DNA from 2 places in the Arthrobacter sp. TMT4-20 genome. Region 1 is predicted to be linked to the other one. Evidence: predicted binding sites of a transcription regulator. Region 1 holds the regulator's gene; the other holds the start of a gene.
What was found. Region 1 encodes HrcA, which represses chaperone genes, less so after heat shock. Its sites were predicted from a motif close to TTNGCACTCGNNNNNNNCGAGTGCNAA; they were not measured.

Region 1 (9,630 bases):
GGTCTTCTCCGGTCTGTACCCGCTAGACGGCACCGATTACCCGGTGCTTCGCGACGCGCTGGAAAAGCTGATGCTCAACGATGCAGCGCTCGTCTACGAACCCGAGACCTCCGCGGCACTGGGCTTCGGGTTCCGGGTGGGCTTCCTCGGGCTCCTTCACCTGGAGATCACCAGGGAGCGGCTCGAGCGCGAGCATAACCTCAACCTGATTTCCACGGCACCCAACGTGGAGTACCTGGTGACGCTCGAGGACAAAAAGATGGTCCATGTGACCAACCCCAGCGAGTACCCGACCGGGAAGATCGCCGAGGTCCGCGAGCCTATGGTTTCGGCGACCATCCTGGCGCCCACCGAGTTCGTCGGTGCCATCATGGAGCTGTGCCAGAGCCGGCGCGGCGTGATGGGCGGAATGGATTACCTCTCCGAGGACCGGGTGGAGATCCGGTACCGACTGCCACTGGCCGAGATCGTGTTCGACTTCTTCGACATCCTCAAATCCCGGACCCGCGGGTACGGCTCGCTGGACTGGAAGAGCGACGGCGACCAGGTCGCCGACCTGGTCAAGGTCGACATCATGCTGCAGGGCGAACAGGTCGATGCGTTCTCGGCCATCACCCACCGCGACAAGGCCTACGCCTATGGCGTCATGATGACCGGCAAGCTGCGTGAACTCATCCCACGGCAGCAGTTCGAGGTCCCCATCCAGGCGGCCATCGGGTCACGGATTATTGCCAGGGAAAGCATCAGGGCCATCCGCAAGGACGTCCTCGCGAAGTGCTACGGCGGTGACATCACCCGTAAACGCAAACTTCTGGAGAAACAGAAGGAAGGCAAGAAGCGGATGAAGATGGTGGGACGCGTCGAAGTCCCGCAGGAAGCCTTCATCGCGGCCCTCACCACCGACGAGTCCAAGGACAAGGTCAAGAAGTAGCAATGCCAGGTGCCCTCCCTCTTGGCTTGCCAGCGCCGGAAAGCGGCCTGCTGCCGGAGCAGGCCGCCGTCGGCAGCGCCGACCGGAAGCTGGGGCTCTACGTCCACATCCCGTTCTGCGCTGTGCGCTGCGGCTACTGCGACTTCAACACCTACACGGCCACTGAGCTGGGTGGGGGCGCATCGCAAGACCGCTATGCCGCAACGGTCAGTGCTGAACTGGACCTCGCAGCCGGTGTCCTGACCGCTTCCGGCACCGCGCCCCGCCAGCTATCGACAGTGTTCTTCGGTGGCGGCACTCCCACCCTCCTCCCCGCAGCTGATCTGGCGACGGTGCTGCGCACCGCCGTCGGGCACTGGGGGCTCGCACCAGGCGCTGAAGTCACCACGGAGGCCAACCCCGATTCGGTCACGCCCGAGTCTCTTGCGGTGCTGGCGCAGGCGGGTTTCACCAGGGTGTCGTTCGGGATGCAGTCGGCTGTTCCGCACGTGCTGAAGGTTCTGGACCGCACCCATGCGCCCGAACGGGTGCCACTGGCCGTGCAATGGGCGCGGGAAGCCGGGCTGCGCGTCAGCCTTGACCTGATCTACGGCACCCCGGGGGAGTCCGCAGCCGACTGGCAGCAGACCCTTGACGCGGCGCTGTCCTACGGTCCGGACCACGTCTCTGCCTACGCACTGATTATCGAGGACGGCACCAAACTTGCGGCCCGGATCCGCCGTGGCGAGGTGCCCGACATCGACGACGACGATCACGCCGAGAAGTACGCCCTGGCCGAACGCGCGATGGCAGCCGCCGGACTGGGATGGTACGAGGTGAGCAACTGGGCCCGCACACCTGCGGACGAGTGCAGGCATAATCTTGCCTACTGGCGTGGCGACGACTGGTGGGGAGCTGGTCCCGGCGCGCACTCGCATCTGGGCGGTGTGCGGTGGTGGAATGTGAAGCACCCGACCGCGTACGCCCAGCGCCTCTCAACCGGAGTGTCACCGGCCGCTGGCCGCGAAATCCTGGACGCGGAGACCCGCTACACCGAGGACGTGATGCTTCGCGCCAGGCTGCGCGAGGGCCTACCAACCCGGGTGCTGCACCCAGGGGGGCGGCTTGCCGTCGCCGGATTGATTGCTGATGAACTGATCGTTGCAGCGGAGGCCTTCGCCGGAACGATCACGCTCACTGGCAAGGGCCGGTTGCTCGCCGACGCGGTCGTCCGCAGGCTACTACCCGATTAGCTCCTAACGGAAGAGCCGCAGGTTGAACGCGTACCGGTAGGGGCGGCCACGGTTGACCTGAATCCCGGCAATGACCGAGGATACGGCGATTGCTACCCAGATCAGGGCGTTGACGACGGCGAACATGCCGCCGACCGCTGGCAAGAGGGAGAGCAGCCAGGCCACGAACGCCAACACCGTCGGCGGGAAGGTGAAGTTGAACGCCTCCCGTGCTTCCTGGGCGGTGAAAGGTCCCCGGTTCTTGAAAATCAGCAGTATGAGCAGCGACGGGATGAAACCGAGGATTCCCCCGAAGTGCGACAGGGTTGCCCACTGCCGGTCTTCCGTCGCGGTCAGAGGCAGGGCATTCGCCGGGGCACCCTCAAAAGCGGATCGGGGCTGGCCGTGGCCGTCCTCGGATCCGTGGTGTCCGTGCTGGTCGGCGGGGTTAGACAACTGAACATCCTCTATTGCTTCGGGGCAGCCTTGATCAGGAGCCTTCCTATCTAGGATACTTCGTCGCCAGCAAACGTGCACTGGGGCTTAGGTGGTCGCGTCGAAATCTCCGGGAGGGGTCAAAAAATCGATCACTTCTTCGACCCGCCCGAGCAGCGACGGTTCAAGGTCGGAGTAACTATTGACGCACCCCAGCAACCGCTTCCAGCCATGTGCCACCGCTGCCTTGTCGGCGTTCGGCCAGCCGAGGCCGGCGAGTATTCCGGTCTTCCAGTCCTGGCCCCGTGGTACCACCGGCCACGCGGTGAGCCCGACGGCCGCCGGCTTGATTGCCTGCCACACATCGACATACGGGTGTCCCACCACCAGGACGTTGGCGGCGGCTCCCGGAACCTTCATGGCTTCCTGGGCGATGCGCTGTTCCTTCGACCCCGCTACCAGATGGTCGACGAGGATACCGAGCCGGCGGTTCGGTCCAGGACTAAAGGTGCGGATCATCCCGGCAAGGTCGTCAACGCCGTGCAGCGGTTCGACGACGATCCCCTCAAGACGCAGATCGTCGCCCCACACTTTTTCGATCAGCTCAGCATCGTGCTGTCCCTCCACCCAGATCCTGCTGGCCCGGGCGGTCCTCGCGCGGGCGCCCTCCACTTTGACCGATCCCGACGCCGTCACCTTGCGGGCTGGCGCTGGTGGTGCCAGCGCGGGTGCCACCACCTCAACGGGCCCGCCGTCGACGTGGAACCCGAACCCGAGCGGGAAAGTCTTGAGTCTGCCGCGCCGGTCCTCGAGCACCATGACGTGCATGCCACCAGATTTCTCCACCCGGACCACTGCGCCAACGTAACCGCTCTGCACATCCTCCAGAACCAGGCCCCGGCTGACCGGAACCTTTGGCAGGGAAACCTGGCGGGGGGCTGAGATGTCCTGGGCGCCCCATTCATAACTGGACAAAATTGTTGCTCACTTCCCGACTCGCCGCTGGACGGTCCGGCCAGGGATTTTCAATGCTAACAATCCCTTCGAACGTACTAGACTTGGCACTTGGGCGTGTCGAGTGCCAGATCTGCCGGAAGAGACAGTAAACGTGTGCGGAGGTGAAAAGTGAGCGAACCACGCAGACTTGAAGTGTTGCGTGCCATCGTCGAGGACTATGTGCATTCCCGCGAGCCTGTGGGCTCCAAAGCACTCGTGGAGCGGCATCAGCTGGGGGTATCATCGGCCACCATCCGTAATGATATGGCTGTCCTGGAGGAAGAGGGGCTGATCACTGCGCCTCACACCAGCTCGGGTCGCATCCCCACCGACAAGGGCTACCGACTGTTTGTCGACCAGATTTCCGAGGTCAAGCCTCTGTCTGCTGCCGAAAAGCGCGCCATCCAGGCGCTCCTGGAGGAGGCAGAGGATCTCGACGACGTCATGGACCGGACAGTGCGGCTGCTCTCCCACCTGACCAATCAGGTTGCGGTGGTCCAATACCCACATCTGGGTAGCGCAGCCGTCCGGCACCTGGAGTTCGTCCTACTGGCGCCCAACCAGGTACTGGTGGTGCTCATAGCGACCAACGGAACAGTCCAGCAGCGGGTTGTCCCGCTGCCCGAACCGGTGCCCGAATCATCCCTCGCCGAGCTTCGGCAGCACTTCCTCGGTTCCGTCGCCGGCACCAAGCTGGCGTCCCTTCCGCAGGAACTCGCACTCGCCGTGGGAGCCCTGTCGTTCCAGCAACGCAGGGCGGGCACCGTGCTGGCGCGGGCGCTCGAACAGTTGGCCGGGATCAACCGGGATGACCGGATTGTGATGGCTGGTACAGCAAACCTGGCCCGATCCACCGTAGACTTTCCCCTGAGCATCGGGCCGGTGCTCGAGGCCCTGGAGGAGCAGGTAGTAATGCTTCGCCTGCTTTCCGAAATGAAGCAGGATGCGTTTGGCGTCTCGGTGCGGATCGGCCGGGAGAACCCGCACGGCGGCCTCGCTGAAGCCTCGGTGATTGCCACCGGATACGGTCCCGACTCGTTGGCCAAGGTAGGAGTCCTTGGGCCAACCCGAATGGACTACCCGACGTCGATGTCGGCGGTGCGGGCGGTAGCCCGGTACCTATCGCGGATCCTGACGGACTAACCCTGACGTAACCGCATCAGCGAACTTGTTGTAGAAACAGTCGACCCCATACCGGCAGGGCACCAAGCCCTGCACCGGTCAGTGACATAGGAAGTGAAGTGCAGGAGTGAGTAATCACTATGAAGTCCTCGGTGTGAACCGCGATGCGAGCGGCGAGGAAATCAAGAAGGCCTACCGCAAGCTCGCGCGAAAGCTGCACCCGGACGTCAACTCCGGGCCGGATGCCTCTGAAGAGTTCAAATTGGTCACCCGTGCCTACGAGGTGCTCTCGGACCCGCAGAAACGGCGCGTGTATGACACGACCGGCAACGAGAACGGGACCGACAACGGATTCGGCGGCGGACACGCCGGGCCGGGCTTCGCCTTCCAGGACATCTTCGAAACATTCTTCGGTGGCGGTGGTGCCAGCGGCCCGCCGTCGCGCACCCGTCGCGGCCAGGACGCCCTGATCGCCGTGCGGATCGACCTGGTCGACGCCGTCTTCGGGATCAACAAAAAGATCGACGTCGATACCGCAGCAGTGTGTCCCACCTGCGACGGGTCCTGCTGCCAGCCCGGCACTTCCCCCCGAACCTGCGACATTTGCGGCGGGTCGGGTCAGGTGCAGCGTGCGGTGCGGTCCATTCTGGGCCAGGTCATGACCAGTGCCACGTGTGGCACCTGCCAGGGGTATGGCACCGTCATCCCGAACCCCTGTAACGAATGCAACGGCGACGGTCGGGTGCGTAGCCGTCGGAGCCTCACCATCAAGGTGCCCGCAGGCGTGTCGACCGGCACCCGCATTCAACTGGGGGGCCAGGGCGAGGCCGGTATGGCCGGCGGACCGCAGGGCGACCTCTATGTGGAGATCCGGGTTAACCCGGATCCCTCCTTCCTCCGTGAGGGTGATGACCTCCACGTCACCCTCAGCGTGCCGATGACCGCCGCCGCCCTGGGCACCACCGTGAACCTCGCCTCCTTCGACGGCGACCAGGAACTGGGGATCAAAGCAGGCACGCAGTCGGGCGAGATCGTGACTCTTCGCGGACTTGGCGTCACCCACCTCCGCGGGTACGGGCGTGGTGACCTCAAGGTGCACCTGAACGTCGAGACTCCGCGCAACGTTGACCAGGCGCAGGAAGAGCTGCTGCGCAAACTTGCCGAGCTCCGCGGCGAGGAATTTGTTGAGGGTCAGCTGGCCAGCAGCGGTTCAGGGGTGTTCGCGAAGTTGCGGGAGCGGTTGGGTAATCTCTAGGGGTGAGCAACGCACTCTACTTCGGAGACCCTGAGGCGCTGGCTGCTGTCCTCCCCGGAGCCAGTTTCACCCTCACCGGGGCCGAGGCCCGGCACGCGGCGACCGTCAAACGGCTGGCAGCCGGCGAGACGATTGACGTCGCCGACGGCCGCGGGCGCAGAATCGTCGGCGTGGTCACGGCCAGCGCCGGGCAGGAAGTCACCCTCGAGGTGCGAACGGTGATTGACGAGCCGGCCCCCGCCTGCCGTCTCATCCTGGTGCAGGCACTGGCCAAGGGGGACCGGGATGAACTGGCGGTCGAGGCCGCCACTGAACTGGGCGTCGATGCGGTTATTCCCTGGCAGGCGGATCGAAGTATTGTCCGTTGGCGCGCCGACAAGGCGCTCAAAGGGCAGCGAAAATGGGAGTCCACGGTGTGGGGAGCCGCCAAACAATCACGGCGTGCCACCCTCCCCGAGGTGCTGCCATTGCACGACAGCGGGTCTCTGGCAGCCTGGCTTGCCGGCGTGGACCTCGCCCTGATCCTCCACGAGGACGCTGAAAATGGGGTTGGGGCACTGGTTGGGCCACAGGCCGACACCCCGCCCACCAGCATTGCAGTGGTGGTCGGCCCCGAGGGGGGCATCAGCGGGCAGGAGCTGGAGCTGTTCGTGTCGAACGGTGCACATCCGGCCAGGCTCGGCGGCCAGGTGCTGCGCTCCTCCACCGCCGGACCCGCCGCCCTCGCGGTCCTGAGCCAACTGCTGGGCCGCTGGTAGCCGGTTCAGTTCCGTGCTCACCCGGGAATAAGGTCCCGTGCTCACCCGGGAATAGCAAGCCCCGGGAAGGAAAGCAGGAGGCTCAGCTGCCTACTGCACCGTGACGCGCTTGGTGTCGGTATCGAGTTCACGGTTCTCCTGGACGCCCTGCGGACGGTCGAAAACGCTGATCTCGTATTCACCGGGCACCAGGGCGATCGTGAACTCGAAGAGTCCGGGGGAACTGGCGCTGGCGTCCAGTCCCACCGTTCCAGTGCGGTACGATTCCAGCTCATCGCCGACCACTTCGTCGATCCGCCAGTGCAGGACCGCGTTTTCCGTCATTCCGCTGCCTGACACGGTGATCGTCGGCTGGTCGCGGACCGCCCCATGCTGGGGTTCGATGATCCAGATCGGAGCCATCAACGCCGAGTCCCGCTGCAACGGGCCACCGAGTTCGATGTGGCCGAAAGCGTTGAACCCCGCCGCTCCGTCCACCAGGACGACGACGCGGCTGGGGTCACCGCCCGAGACCAGGCCCGCGTTGGCCGCCGCCGCTGTGGCTGTGTATACGAGCTGCTGGATGGCACGATAGGCGGCACCCTGGTCGAGCTGCGCATCGAAGGCCTCGGCCGAGATATCGACCGTAATAACGTTGTCGGGGGAGATTGATGCGCTGACAGACTCGGCGGGGGACCACGACCCAAAGTAGTCGGGATCGATTGGTGAGTTGGCGGTCATCGCCTGGACCGCCGCCGCGATTGGGTCACCACCGTTCCCGCCGTCCAGGAACTCCCGGTAGAGCTGGATGCTTCCGTCGTTGTCTCCCATCCAGTAGACGGGGAGCAGGTTGCGCAGGGTAGCGGATTCCGTCACTGCGGAGTGCTCTGCCGACGGTGGGCCAGCTGACGTGTTTGGTCGTCCAGAAAGCGAGGCCGTCGCATCATCGCCGGGGACCGGTGCGCAGCCACCCAGGCCCAGACCAGCGAGGACGATTAGCGCGGTGACCGAGAGAGCGCGTCCAGGCCAGCGCCGGGCAGCATCGCGTTGAAAGGACCACTCCATTCGCGTCCTGTCCTTTCGCTGTGCCACTCGGCCGGATTGGTGCGCCGCCGAGTAATGCACTCAAAGCAACGTTTCCAGCTTCGCATATGGCAACAGGCTCCGAACGGGGTTTAGCCAAGTCGTCGCCGGACTGAGACAGGATTGAAACCGGGCCGTTGCCCAGATGAGATCATCTGCTTCCTGAGCGCGCGGAGACGCCGCAAAACCTCCGGTTCCGTCGACGGCGGAATCCGGTGGCCGGGGACGGCCGCCGGGCAGGGACGTAACGTAAGATTAGTCAAGGGGCGGTATGCCGTCACCAACCGATTCAAGGAGAGATGGAAGGCCGCGAGGGCCGATTATATGACCGATTCTTCAGTTGGCATCAGCGCAGTGGGCTTGGACACGAAGGTGGTCCACTTCGATTCGACGGAACAAATGGTTCAAGCGCTTGGAACCAACGATGAGGCGCTGAGGCTGATCGAGAGCACTTTCGTGGGGGTCAATCTTCACGTCCGGGGTAATGAGCTGTCGATCACGGGCCCAGCCGTCGACGTCGCGCGCACCGAACGTCTGATCTCCGAGATCCGCACCCTCGCAGCCAACAACACCACCGTCAACCCCCAGGTTCTCAAACAGCTGGTGTCCATGTTGAAGGATCAGTCGGTGAGTAGTCCCTCCGATGTCCTCACCATGAACATCCTCTCCTCCCGTGGCAGGACTATCAGGCCAAAGACCCTGAACCAGCGGGACTACGTCGAGGCGATTGACCGGCACACGGTGGTGTTTGGCATCGGCCCTGCGGGCACCGGGAAAACCTACCTTGCCATGGCCAAAGCTGTTCAGGCGCTGCAGCATAAGGAAGTCAACCGGATCATCCTCACCCGCCCGGCCGTCGAAGCGGGGGAGCGGCTCGGATTCCTGCCCGGCACCCTCAGCGACAAGATCGACCCGTACCTGCGTCCGCTCTACGATGCGCTGCACGACATGATGGACCCGGACAGCATCCCTCGACTGATGGCGGCCGGCACCATCGAGGTGGCACCTCTCGCCTACATGCGGGGCCGTACCCTCAACGATGCGTTCATCATCCTGGACGAGGCCCAAAACACCACCCCCGAGCAGATGAAGATGTTCCTCACCCGCCTGGGGTTCGGTTCGAAGATGGTGGTCACCGGCGACGTCACCCAGGTGGACCTGCCCGGCGGGACCAACTCAGGGCTACGGGTGGTCAGTGAAATACTTCAGGGTGTGCAGGACGTCAGCTTCCGCACCCTCGACGCCTCCGACGTCGTCAGGCACCGGCTGGTGGGCGACATCGTCACGGCCTACAGTGCCTGGGACGAGAACCAGCGGGCCTCAGCTGCCCGGGATCACCGTGGCCCGCGCGGTCATGCCGGGGCCAAACCGGCTGGAGGCAAACCATGAGCATCGAGGTCAACAACGAGTCGGGGATAGCGGCGGACGAGGAAAACCTGATCCGCCTGGGCCGGTTCCTGCTCGACAGTCTCTTCGTGCACCCGGAAGCTGAGCTCTCGATCATCCTGGTCGACACCACCGCAATGGAGAAACTGCATATCGAATGGATGGACGAACCGGGTCCCACCGACGTCCTGTCCTTCCCCATGGACGAGCTACGACCAGGCACGGCGGGGCGGCTCACACCAGCGGGAGTGCTCGGTGATGTTGTCCTCTGCCCCGAGGTGGCGCAGACCCAGGCCGAGAAGGCAGGGCACTCAACCCAGGAAGAGTTGCTGCTGCTGACCACCCACGGACTGTTGCACCTCCTCGGATACGACCACGCCGAACCCGAGGACGAGGCTGAAATGTTCGGTCTGCAACGCCGTCTGCTGGCCGATTATCTGGGCGGAAAAGCGCCCGAGGAGACAATCAGTTGAT
Region 2 (11,926 bases), on a different contig from region 1:
AGAAGCCGATAGCGGCGCCGACCCGCAGCCGGCCTTCGTCGTCCTTCGTGGAGAGCGGATACTGCTCGGCTTTTGTAAAGTCCTTAACAGTTATCAGTCCTCGAAGGATGCCTTCTCCGTCGACGAGCGGAAGCTTTTCAATTTTGTTCTTGGCCAGCAGCCCGATCGCGTCCTCACCACTGATTCCGACCTGCCCGGTCACCAGCGGCATGGGAGTCATGACCGCGCGCACCAGGCGGTGTGGCCACTCATGTTCGGAGACGAATCGGGTATCACGATTGGTGACGATGCCGAGCAGATGCCCGGCGTCGTCGACGACGGGAAGACCCGACACCCGATAGTGGCCGCATAGTTCGTCCAGCTCAGCAAGGGTGGCATCGGGTCCGATGGTGACCGGATGAGCGATCATGCCGGACTCGCTGCGCTTGACCCGGTCCACCTGCTCCGCCTGATCCTGGATCGACAGGTTCCGGTGGATCACGCCGAGGCCGCCCTGTCGGGCCATTGCCACGGCCATGCGTGCCTCGGTGACGGTGTCCATTGCCGAGGACAACAGCGGGGTCTGAACGGTAATGCGCTTGGAAACGCGCGAACTGGTGTCAGCCTCGGACGGGATCACATCGGTGAGGCCGGGCAGGAGCAGGACGTCGTCGTACGTCAGGCCAACGAATCCGAATGGGTCATGGGTTTCGTTGCGCTGGGACGGCTGGGTCACTGCATCGCCTCTTTCTCAGATGGTCTGTGGGTAGAAGCTGGCCGAGGGATATTCGAATTGCCAGACTCTCATCCTAAAACGATTGCCGGGTGCACCCTATTCCGGGAGCGTGCGATTCGACACAGCCCGGATGGATCAGGAATGGAGCAGAGCATCAATCTGGTGGGTTATCAGCCGATAGTAGGAGCTGGAGTGGATAGGGAGAACTGCCCACCAGATGGCAGCACCCCCGGTCCGAGGACCGGGGGTGCTGCCATGTCTGTCTAGCCCTTGAGGGGACTAGTGGCTGTGACCTTCTTCGTCGTCGCTCTCTGGCTTCTCGACCACAAGTGTTTCGGTGGTGAGAATCAGGGCCGCGATCGAGGCCGCGTTCCGGAGTGCTGAACGGGTGACCTTGACGGGGTCGATGATGCCGGCGTCGATGAGGTTTTCGTAGTCACCGGTGACAGCGTTGAAGCCGTGTCCGGGCTCGAGTTCCTCGACGCGATGCACCACAACGTAGCCTTCGTGGCCAGCGTTCTCAGCGATCCAGCGCAGTGGCTGGGCCAAGGCGCGTCGCACCAGGTTGATTGCGGTTGCGGCGTCGCCTTCGAGGGCGAGTACCGAAGCGTCAGTGTCCAGCGCCTTCGAGGCGTGGATCAGCGCCGCGCCGCCGCCGGCAACAATGCCCTCATCGAGAGCTGCACGTGTCGCTGACACGGCGTCCTCAATGCGGTGCTTCTTTTCCTTGAGCTCAACCTCGGTGGCTGCGCCAACCTTGATGACTCCGATACCGCCGGCCAGCTTGGCCAGGCGTTCCTGAAGCTTCTCGCGGTCCCAATCAGAATCGGTGCGCTCAACCTCGGCACGGATCTGGGCTACGCGGTCCGCAACATCGGACTCGCTGCCGATGCCGTCAACGATCGTGGTGGTGTCCTTGGTAACGGTGATCCGGCGAGCGGAACCCAGCACCTCAAGGCCTACCTGGTCCAGCTTGAGGCCGAGGTCTGGTGAAACAACCTGGGCACCGGTCAGCGTGGCGATGTCCTGCAGCATTGCCTTGCGGCGGTCGCCGAAGCCTGGCGCCTTGACGGCAACCACGTTCAGGGTGCCGCGGATCTTGTTGACTACCAGGGTGGACAACGCTTCGCCGTCAATATCCTCAGCAATGATGAAGAGGGGCTTGCCGGCCTGCAGCGCCTTCTCCAGCAGCGGCAGGAATTCCTGCAGTGAGGAGATTTTGCCGGAGTTGATCAGGATCAGTGCGTCTTCGAGCACTGCTTCCTGGCGTTCGGCGTCGGTGATGAAGTAGGGGCTGAGGAAGCCCTTGTCGAACTGCATGCCCTCGGTGAGCACGAGTTCGGTCTGGGTGCTGGAGGACTCCTCGATGGTGATAACGCCATCCTTGCCGACCTTCTCGAAGGCTTCAGCGATGAGCTCGCCGACCTCTGAGCTCTGGGCGGAGATGGAGGCGACGCTGGCGGTCTGCTGACCGACAACTTCGCGGGCATTCTCGAGCAGGCGGGCAGCAACGGCCTCGATGGAGACCTCAATGCCACGCTTCAGCTGCGATGGGGCAGCGCCGGCTGCGACATTCCGCAGGCCTTCGGTGACCAGTGCCTGTGCCAGCACCGTCGCGGTGGTGGTGCCGTCACCGGCGATGTCGTTGGTCTTGGTGGCCACTTCCTTGGCGAACTGAGCACCAAGGTTCTCGAACGGATCGTCCAGTTCGATTTCGCGGGCGATGGTCACGCCGTCGTTGGTGATGGTGGGGGCGCCCCACTTCTTGTCCAGCACGACGTTGCGGCCGCGGGGGCCGAGCGTCACCTTGACGGTGTCAGCCAACTTGTTGACTCCCGCTTCCAGCGCGCGGCGTGCAGCGTCGTCAAACTTCAACTGCTTTGCCATGATGTGTTCCTCTTCCATTGTGCAAATACTGCTTGTGAAAAACCTGGTGGTTCTTGGTACGTCTTCACGCACCGACGAGAGAACCCCGGCCTGTGTGGCCGGGGTTCTCTCGAGTGAAACTATTTAACGACGATCGCCAGAACGTCGCGGGCTGAGAGTACGAGGTACTCTGCGCCGGCGTGCTTGACTTCGGTTCCGCCGTACTTCGAGTAGATGACAATGTCGCCTTCGGCTACATCTACAGGCACGCGGTTTCCGTTATCGTCAACGCGGCCTGGGCCTACTGCAACAACTTCGCCCTCCTGGGGCTTTTCCTTGGCAGTATCCGGGATTACCAGACCCGACGCAGTGGTCTGCTCGGCTTCCAGTGGGCGGACAACAATACGATCCTCAAGAGGCTTAATAGAGACCGGCACGCGGACCTCTCCTTCGCTTGGGTGACAAATGGAATTAAGGCCTTCGGATGGCGCTGACCGTCGTCGCGGTGCCGGCTCACGCTTCCCTGAAGGAGTTAGCACCCTCATGGTGAGAGTGCCAAGTCTGACTTTATGCATTGGTTAGCACTCGGTCAAGGCGAGTGCCAGATTGCGCTGCCAGCGCAGCCCGGTTTCCGACCGGTTTATCCCAGGAATTCATTTCCAGGGGTTCAGCGGCCAGGCCGTGCTCCGACCGCGCTTCGACGCCGTTAGACTCCGCCCAGTAGACTGGGGAACTGGCCAGCAATGGCATTCCCACCACTTTCGAAAGCAGTTTCGTGACCCAGCAGGTACAGGCCTCCACCCAGCGCCACACTGGCATCGCCCAGGAGGCGTCCCGCCGTCGTACATTCGCCGTCATTTCTCACCCCGATGCCGGCAAATCGACCCTGACCGAAGCCTTGGCCCTTCACGCCCGCGTGATCGGCACGGCCGGTGCCACCAACGGCAAGGAGAACCGCCGGGAGACCGTATCCGACTGGATGCAGATGGAGAAGGACCGCGGCATTTCCATCAGCTCCACGGCGCTGCAGTTCTCCTACCGGGACACGGTCATCAACCTGCTGGACACCCCCGGCCACTCGGACTTCTCCGAGGACACGTACCGGGTGCTGGCCGCCGTGGACTGCGCGGTCATGCTGATCGACGCAGCAAAGGGCCTTGAGACCCAGACCATGAAGCTGTTCGAGGTCTGTCGGCAACGCAACATTCCCATCATCACGGTGATCAACAAATGGGACCGACCCGGGCTGGATGCTTTGGCACTCATGGACGAAATCACCGAGCGCACCGGGCTGATTCCGATGCCGCTGACCTGGGCCGTGGGTTTCGCCGGCGACTTCCGCGGCGTGTGGGACCTCAAGCGTGACGAGTTTGTTCGTTTCACCCGCAAGAACGCCGGTGCTTCCCTTGCCGTCGAAGAGCACCTGAGCCCAGCCGAAGCCTTGGCACAGGAGGGCGACGCCTGGACGGACGCCCTCGACGAAGCGTCGCTGGTCATCGAGTCGAACCAGCCGTTCGATCTGGAAAGCTTCCACGCCGGTACGGGCACCCCGGTGTTGTTCTCGTCAGCAGTTCTGAACTTTGGCGTCCAGCACATCCTGGACGCCCTGGTCGACCTGGCACCAGCCGCCGGTCCCCGCAAGGACGTCGACGGCAACCCCCGTCCGGTCGATGCCCCTTTCTCGGGATTTGTCTTCAAGGTCCAGGCCGGCATGAACCGCGCGCACCGCGACCACGTCGCATTCATCAGGGTCTGCTCCGGCGTGTTTGAGCGCGGCATGGTGGTCACCCACGCCAACTCCGGCAAGACCTTCGCCACCAAGTACGCCCAGCAGCTCTTCGGCCGTGAACGGGAGGTGATTGACGAGGCCTGGCCGGGCGACGTCGTCGGGCTCGTCAATGCATCGGCGCTGCGGATGGGCGACAGCCTCTACATCGAGGAGCCGGTGGAGTTTCCGCCGATTCCCCTGTTCAGCCCCGAGCACTTCCGGGTGGCCAGATCCAAGGATGCCGGCCGCTTCAAGCAGTTCCGGCGCGGGATTGAACAGCTGGGCCATGAGGGAATCATTCAGGTGCTGCGCTCGGATCTTCGTGGCGATCAGGCACCGGTGCTGGCCGCCGTCGGGCCGATGCAGTTCGAGGTGGTGGCCGACCGGATGGAGCACGATTTCGGCGCACCGATGCGAATGGAGCCGCTCCCCTATTCGCTGGCCCGGCTCACCACCCACGACGCGCAGGCAGCCCTCAGCGCCATCCGTGGCACTGAGGTGCTGGTCCGGTCCGACGGCGAGTATCTGGCCCTGTTCAACGACATCTGGGCGCTGCGTCGGGTCGAGAAGAATTCCCCCGAGATATCGCTGAGCACCATCGGCACCGATGCCGGGGACGCCCGAGGCTACTGAGATGGCCTCCGACGCCGCGACTGACCTGATCGCGCCGCTCCTGACCCCTGCGGGCTGGGAACTGTTGAACTCCCTGGCTCCGTACAACGAAGCCGACACGATGCGCCTGAGCACCTCGCTGCGCCGGGCAGGACACGACCCGGTGGTCATCTCGGCCGCTCTGACCCAGTCCCGGTTGCGCTCCAAGGCGGAAACGAAGTTTGGGCCGTTCGCAGCCCGCATGCTGTTCACCGCCGCCGGTCTGGAACAGGCCACCCGCCTCGGTGTGGCTGCCCGTCATGCTGAACGCTTTGTCACGGCTGGCCTCGAACGGGTCGCCGACCTGGGCTGCGGGATTGGTGCTGACGCGATCGCCCTGGCCAGCCTGGACCGCCGGGTCACTGCCGTGGAGATCGACGAGACGACCGCCGCCGCCGCAACCATGAACTTGATGCCCTGGCCCAATGCGACTGTGGTGGGTGGCGATGCGGAGTCGTTCGACCTCACCGGGTACGACGGCGTCTGGCTGGACCCTGCCCGCCGCACCACCAGCACCTCGGGCACCACCCGAATCTTTGACCCGGAGGCATTTTCCCCTCCCCTGTCCTTCGTCGAGCGGCTCGCCGACGAAGGGACCCCAGTCGGGGTGAAGCTAGGCCCGGGCATCCCCCACGAGGCGGTGCCCGCCGGGTGCGAGGCGCAGTGGGTGTCCGTCGATGGGGATGTCACTGAGGTGTCACTCTGGTTCAACTCCCTGAAGCGCCCCGACGTGCGCCGTTCCGCGCTGGTGATTAGCTCCCACGGTGCCGCGGAGCTCACCAGTGCAGCCGATTTCGACGACGGAACCCGCCCGCCGATCGGCGCCCCCGAAGGGTACCTATACGAGCCGGACGGCGCGGTGATCCGCGCCGGGCTGGTGGCGGACGTCGCACGTCAACTGGATGGCCACCTGCTGGATCCGCGGATCGCATACATCTGCGCCCCGAACCTGCAGGAAACTCCGTTCGCCCGCGCCTACAAGGTGTTGAGCGTGATGCCGTATAACGTCAAGGCCCTCCGGACGTGGGTCCGCGAGAACGGCATCGGCGTGCTGGACATCAAAAAACGCGGCACCTCGGTGACCCCCGAAGAACTTCGCAAGCAGCTCCTCGCCGGGTCGGGGAAGGCCCGTAAATCCGCCGGAAAGAAGAAGGCCACGCTGGTCCTCACCCGGATCGGTGAGGATCGGGTGGCGATCGTCGTCGAGCCCGTCACCGCCTGACGGCGTCAGCTGCTCCCGCGTAGCCACTCGCCGTCGTCGGCGTCGTCGCCGCCGTCGTCGTCGCCGGAAAGTGTCGGTGGCGGGTGGAAGAGTCTGCTCATGGAAGCAAAAACCCCACGAATAGATGTCATTCTGCGTTCGTTCCTGGCGGACGAAAGTGCGGGCCGCAGTCATGTCGTCGGCGCGCGGTACTACCGGGTGATGGCCCACCTGTGCCATTACCTTGAGTCAGTGGACGCTACGGTGCTGCTAGGGCCGGAATCCGGAATCATTCTCGCTGCCGAACGTGAGTTTCAACCGAACGGTGCCTTCCTGCGGCTGTTCGACGCCCACGATCTGATCTACTGCCTGCCGGGTTTTCTCGACAGCCGGTGGCTGATGACCAATCCCAGCGATGCGCGCACTCAGGTCAGTCTGACGGACCGGCTGCTGCGCTGGGTGCGGCGGCGCTATCGGGAAGACATATATTACTGCGCTGGCGGGATCCGCCAGTGTACCGAGGCAATCAGACAGGCCCGACGACGGCTGCGGGGGTAACGCCCGGCTGCCTAGGCCGATCCCCGCCACATCACTGACGTCTCCAGCACTTCCGCTGGGCTCGGCAACCCTCTGATCTGGGCCAGCACCAGTTCCGCCGCCCGTTTACCCAGCAGATCCGCCGGTTGCCTGACCGTTGACAGCTGTGGCCGGCACCTCAGCGCCCAGCTACTGTCGTCGAACCCGACAATCCCCACGTCCTCCGGGACCTGACGGCCACTTTCCTGCAGGGCCGTCATCGCTCCGGCGGCCACAGCATCGGATGCCGCGAAGACGCCGTCGAGGTCGGGGCGACGCCTGAGCAACTCCTGCATCCCCTCCAGCCCAAACCCATACGTGTACAGCGGGTACTCCACCACCAGCCCTGGATCAAACAAATCCCCCATCGCGGCCTTGAACCCGGCCAGCCGGTCCTGGCCGGAGTCACGGTCAAGCGCGCACGCGATCATGGCCACCCGGGTACGTCCAGTGTCCAACAGTCGGGCGGTGATGGCTTCGGCTGCCGCTGCGTTATCGATAGCAACATACGGAATATCCGGGATCCCCGGTGGGTGGCCGACGAAGGCCGCAGGCACACCGAGATTCTTGACCGCCAAGGCAATCGGGTCGGACGCCCGCGCGGACACGATCACCGCGCCGTCCACCAAGCCACCCTGAAGATAGTCGGCAACCCTGCGGCTATCGCGTTCGGAGTCGATGATGAGCGACACCAGCTGGTAGTCCGCGGCTGACAATACCGCGTTGGCGCCCAGCAGAATCGACCCGATGTTGGGGTCTTCAAACAACAGCGAGTGAGGTTCGTGAATGATCAGTCCGATGGCCCCGGACTCCTGCCGGACCAGATTCCTGGCCACCGAGTTACGCACATATCCGACCCGCAGGATCGCTTCTTCCACGGCCAGTTTCGCATCCTCGGACACATAGCGTTCCCCGTTAACAACCCGCGACACCGTCCCACGGGACAGCCCGGCAGCCGACGCAACATCATTGATGGTTGCCCTGCGGATGCGCGTGCGCGTTGACTCCATACCTGTACCTTAGCCGAGCCGCTGCCTGCGGCCGTGGCCTGCCCCAGGCTCGCATCGCACCCGCGGCCAAATAATTTCGTTGACAAGCAAATGTGACGTGCCTTACTCTGGGAACGTTCACAGAAGACCTCGAAGGCGAGTTCATTAGCCCGATTCTGGGAGCGTTCACAGAACGCATCCGCTTCACCGGCCGCCCTCGAGCTGAACGTCCGCTAACGACGACGAGGAGCCGGGTTGAATTCGAGCACCACCACTGTCACAGATCTCTCCGGCAACGGAGACCTGGTCTACGGCTGCGACTACAACCCTGAGCAATGGGATCCCGCCGTGTGGCCCGAGGACATCCGGTTGATGAAGGAGGCGGGTGTCAACCTCGCCGCCATCAACATCTTCGGCTGGGCTGAGCTGGAACCCGCCGACGGCGTCGTGACGTTTGACCGGCTGGACGAGGTCATTGCGCTGTTGCATGCCAACGGTATTTCGGTGAACCTCGGGACCGGCACCTCCTCCCCTCCCCCCTGGCTGACCGCCCTGCACCCGGAAATCCTTCCGCAAATGGCCGACGGCACCCGGCGGTGGCCCGGCGGACGCCAGGCGTGGTGCCCCAGCTCCCCGATATTCCGCGAGCGCGCACTCCGGCTGGTGGAGCGGGTGGCGCAACGGTACGGCAACCACCCCGCGGTCACCGTATGGCACGTCTCCAATGAACTGGGCTGCCACAACGCGCTGTGTTACTGCGACGTCTCAGCCGCCGCGTTCCGCACCTGGCTGCACCACCGCTACACCACCGTTGACGAGCTCAACCGGGCCTGGGGCACCTCCTTCTGGAGCCAGCGCTACTCGGACTGGGCACAGATCCTTCCCCCGCGGGCCACCATTTCGGCTTTGAACCCCACCCAGGAACTCGATTTCCAACGCTTCAGTTCCGACGCACTGCTTGACTACTACCAGGCTGAAGCCGCAGTGATCCGGAACCACAGTTCCATCCCCATCACCACCAACTTCATGGTTGCCGCCCACATCCGCAACCAGGATTACTGGACCTGGGCCCCTGAGATGGACGTCATCGCCAACGACCATTACCTCGACCACCGGCTCGACGCGCCCCTGGTTGAACTGGCGTTCGCCGCCGACACCACCCGCGGACTCGCCCAGGGCAAGCCGTGGCTGCTGATGGAACATTCCACCGGCGCCGTGAACTGGCAGCCCCGCAACATTGCCAAGGGGCCCGGCGAGATGGTCCGCAACTCACTCGGCCACCTGGCACGTGGCGCCGATGGCCTCTGCTTCTTCCAGTGGCGCGCGTCTCTGCAGGGCAGCGAGAAATTCCACTCCGCCATGCTCCCCCACGCCGGCACCGATTCGCAGACCTGGCGCGACGTCGTCGGCCTCGGCGCAGCCCTCCGAAAGCTGCGCGAGCTGGGCGGAACCACGGTGCACGCCGAGGTGGCGCTCGTCTTCAGCTGGGAGGCATGGTGGGCCCACGACCAGGAGTCGCACCCGTCGGGTGACGTCAGCTACATCGGCCAGGTCCACGCTGCCTACACCGCACTGTGGGAAGCCGGACTCACTGTCGACGTCGTCGCCCCCGGCGCTCCGCTCTCCCGCTACAAGCTGGTGGTGGTCCCGAACCTGTATCTGATCCGGGACGAGCATGCCGCGGTCATCAGGGATTTCGTCGACGACGGCGGGTCCGCCTTCATCAGCTTCTTCAGCGGAATCGTTGACGAGAACGAGAGAGTGCGCCCCGGCGGGTACCCCGGAGCATTCAGGGACCTGCTGGGTATCCGCACGGAGGAGTTCTTCCCTCTCGATCCGGCACATCCGCTCACCCTCGACAACGGGTCCCCCGCCTCTCTCTGGTCCGAAGCGCTCCACCTCACGAGAGCCGAAGCCATCCTGAGTTATGCCACCGGCACCCACGTGGGCACCCCAGCAGTGACCCGCAACCACTATGGGGCCGGTGAGGCCTGGTATGCCGCGACGGTACTGGACCGTGGCGTCTTGAAGGACCTGCTGCTGCGAGCCGCGGTGACCGCCGGCGTGACACTGCCCGAGGTGCAGTCAGGGCTCGAGTCGATCACGCGGCGCGGCAACGGCCATGAGTACGTTTTCCTGCTCAACCACACCACCGAGGACCGCAAACACCGGGTCAGCGGCCTGGAACTGTTGACTGACGAGGCCGTGTCCGGCGTCGTCGTCGTTCCCGCCGGCGCAGTGCGCGTGGTTCGTACCACCCCAGAAATCCCCGACGCCCACGGCCTGGCTCAGGGCCGAAAGGATGCAGGCCATGACAGTCACTAACCCTCCGGTCGGGGCGCCAAAGGCCCCTCCGGTCGTGAGAAAAAACCGTTCGTCGGGAGCGCAGCGCCGCGCCGTCGCCCTGTTCATCGCGCCGTTCGGGCTCCTGTTCCTCGCCTTCTACGCAATTCCGATCGTCTACGCGATTGTGCAGTCGCTGCTCACCGTCGAGCGCGAAGGGACATTCGGCGCACCCCGCCAGGTCTTCGGCGGCTTTGTGCAGTACGAGCAGGTCTTCCAGGACGGCGCGTTCTGGGCTTCGGTGGGCCGGGTGATGGTGTTCGGCGCTGTACAGGTGCCCATCATGCTGGGGCTGGCGCTCCTGTTCGCCCTGCTGCTGGATTCACCGCTGCTGAAGGGGAAAAAGTTCTTCCGCCTGGCGTTCTTCGCCCCCTACGCCGTCCCGGGAGTAATCGCCGCCATCATGTGGGGGTTCCTCTACTCGCCGTCGCTCTCACCCTTCGGCGCGGTGACATCGAACGTCGACTTCCTGTCGGCGAACCTCGTGCTCTGGGCCATAGCCAACATCGTGACCTGGGTGTATGTCGGATACAACATGCTCATCATCTATGCGTCGCTGCTGGCGATCCCCACCGAAATCTACGAGGCCGCGAGGCTCGACGGGGCGAGCAACATCCAGATCGCGTGGCGCATCAAGATCCCCCTGGTGATCCCGGCGATCATCCTGACGGCGGTCTTTTCGATCATCGGCACCCTGCAGCTGCTCGCCGAACCGCAGACCCTGCGTAGCTTCAGCTCGGCGATCAACAGCACGTTCACGCCCAACCTCGCGGTCTACACCACCGCGTCGGTTCCAAACTACAATCTGGCCGCGGCGTTCTCGGTGGTCCTCGCACTCGCCACGTTCATCCTCTCCTTCGTCTTCCTGAAGTCGACCCAGCGGAAGGTTACCCAGTGACCGCAGCCCCAGCCACGGCCTCCAAACGCCCACGCGGTGGAGGACCCAGACCGCCCCGGGAAGACACCGCGCGTGGACCCCGCCAGAGCATCATGTCGCGCAGCGCCGCGATGCTCATCATGGGTGTTTTCACGCTCTACTTTCTGACCCCCATCTGGTGGCTCCTCACCACCTCAACGAAAACCGGTGGCGAAATCACGTCGACGGCGCCGCTGTGGTTCACGGCGAATTCGTTCGGAACCTTCTTCAACAACCTGGGACGGCTATTCACCTACAACGACGGACTGTTCGGCCGGTGGCTCCTGAACTCGGCCATCTACGCGGGGATCGGAGCCCTGCTCGGCACCGTCATTGCCGCGATGTGCGGGTACGCGCTCGCCAAATACGAGTTCAAGGGACGCGAGGCGATCTTCAACATCGTGCTCAGCGGTGTCCTTGTTCCCGCGACAGCGCTGGCTTTGCCGCTCTTCCTGATCTTCAGCCAGGCCAATCTGACAAACACCATGTGGGCGGTGTTCCTGCCGAGCCTGGTCAGCCCGTTTGGCGTCTACCTGGCCCGGATCTACGCGGCGGCCAGCGTCCCCGGGGAGTTGCTCGAGGCAGCGCGGCTGGACGGATCGGGGGAGGTCCGGACCTTCTTCACGGTCTCCACCCGCCTGATGGCTCCCGCGCTGGTCACGATTTTCCTCTTCCAGTTCGTGGCGATCTGGAACAACTTCTTCCTTCCTCTCATCATGCTCCGCGATCAGGTACTCTTCCCGGTCACCCTGGGCCTCTACGCGTGGAACAGCCAGATCAGCCAGATCCCCGAACTGCGGTCCCTGGTGCTTGTCGGAGCTCTCGTCTCGATTGTCCCGCTGATCATCGCGTTCCTCGCACTACAACGCTTCTGGAGCAGCGGGCTCGGCGCCGGCGGCGT

Region 2: a site for HrcA is predicted at 3,160-3,186, ahead of groES (co-chaperone GroES). Genes of this name have one in related genera too.

The regions. Positions count from the first base shown of each region.
Region 1 covers NZ_JBTNDW010000002.1:80,337-89,966, reverse strand. The annotation lists gene lepA (translation elongation factor 4) at 1-931, shown strand, start outside; gene hemW (radical SAM family heme chaperone HemW) at 934-2,163, shown strand; gene ACX80Z_RS03490 (DUF4870 domain-containing protein) at 2,167-2,598, opposite strand; gene ACX80Z_RS03485 (DUF3097 family protein) at 2,686-3,552, opposite strand; gene hrcA (heat-inducible transcriptional repressor HrcA) at 3,703-4,716, shown strand; gene dnaJ (molecular chaperone DnaJ) at 4,823-5,950, shown strand; gene ACX80Z_RS03470 (16S rRNA (uracil(1498)-N(3))-methyltransferase) at 5,953-6,708, shown strand; gene ACX80Z_RS03465 (GerMN domain-containing protein) at 6,799-7,752, opposite strand; gene ACX80Z_RS03460 (PhoH family protein) at 8,095-9,159, shown strand; gene ybeY (rRNA maturation RNase YbeY) at 9,156-9,629, shown strand.
Region 2 covers NZ_JBTNDW010000001.1:475,323-487,248, forward strand. The annotation lists gene guaB (IMP dehydrogenase) at 1-715, opposite strand, end outside; gene groL (chaperonin GroEL) at 995-2,602, opposite strand; gene groES (co-chaperone GroES) at 2,722-3,018, opposite strand; gene ACX80Z_RS02170 (peptide chain release factor 3) at 3,357-4,982, shown strand; gene ACX80Z_RS02175 (class I SAM-dependent methyltransferase) at 4,984-6,222, shown strand; gene ACX80Z_RS02180 (hypothetical protein) at 6,322-6,759, shown strand; gene ACX80Z_RS02185 (LacI family DNA-binding transcriptional regulator) at 6,771-7,787, opposite strand; gene ACX80Z_RS02190 (beta-galactosidase) at 8,022-10,091, shown strand; gene ACX80Z_RS02195 (carbohydrate ABC transporter permease) at 10,069-11,007, shown strand; gene ACX80Z_RS02200 (carbohydrate ABC transporter permease) at 11,100-11,926, shown strand, end outside.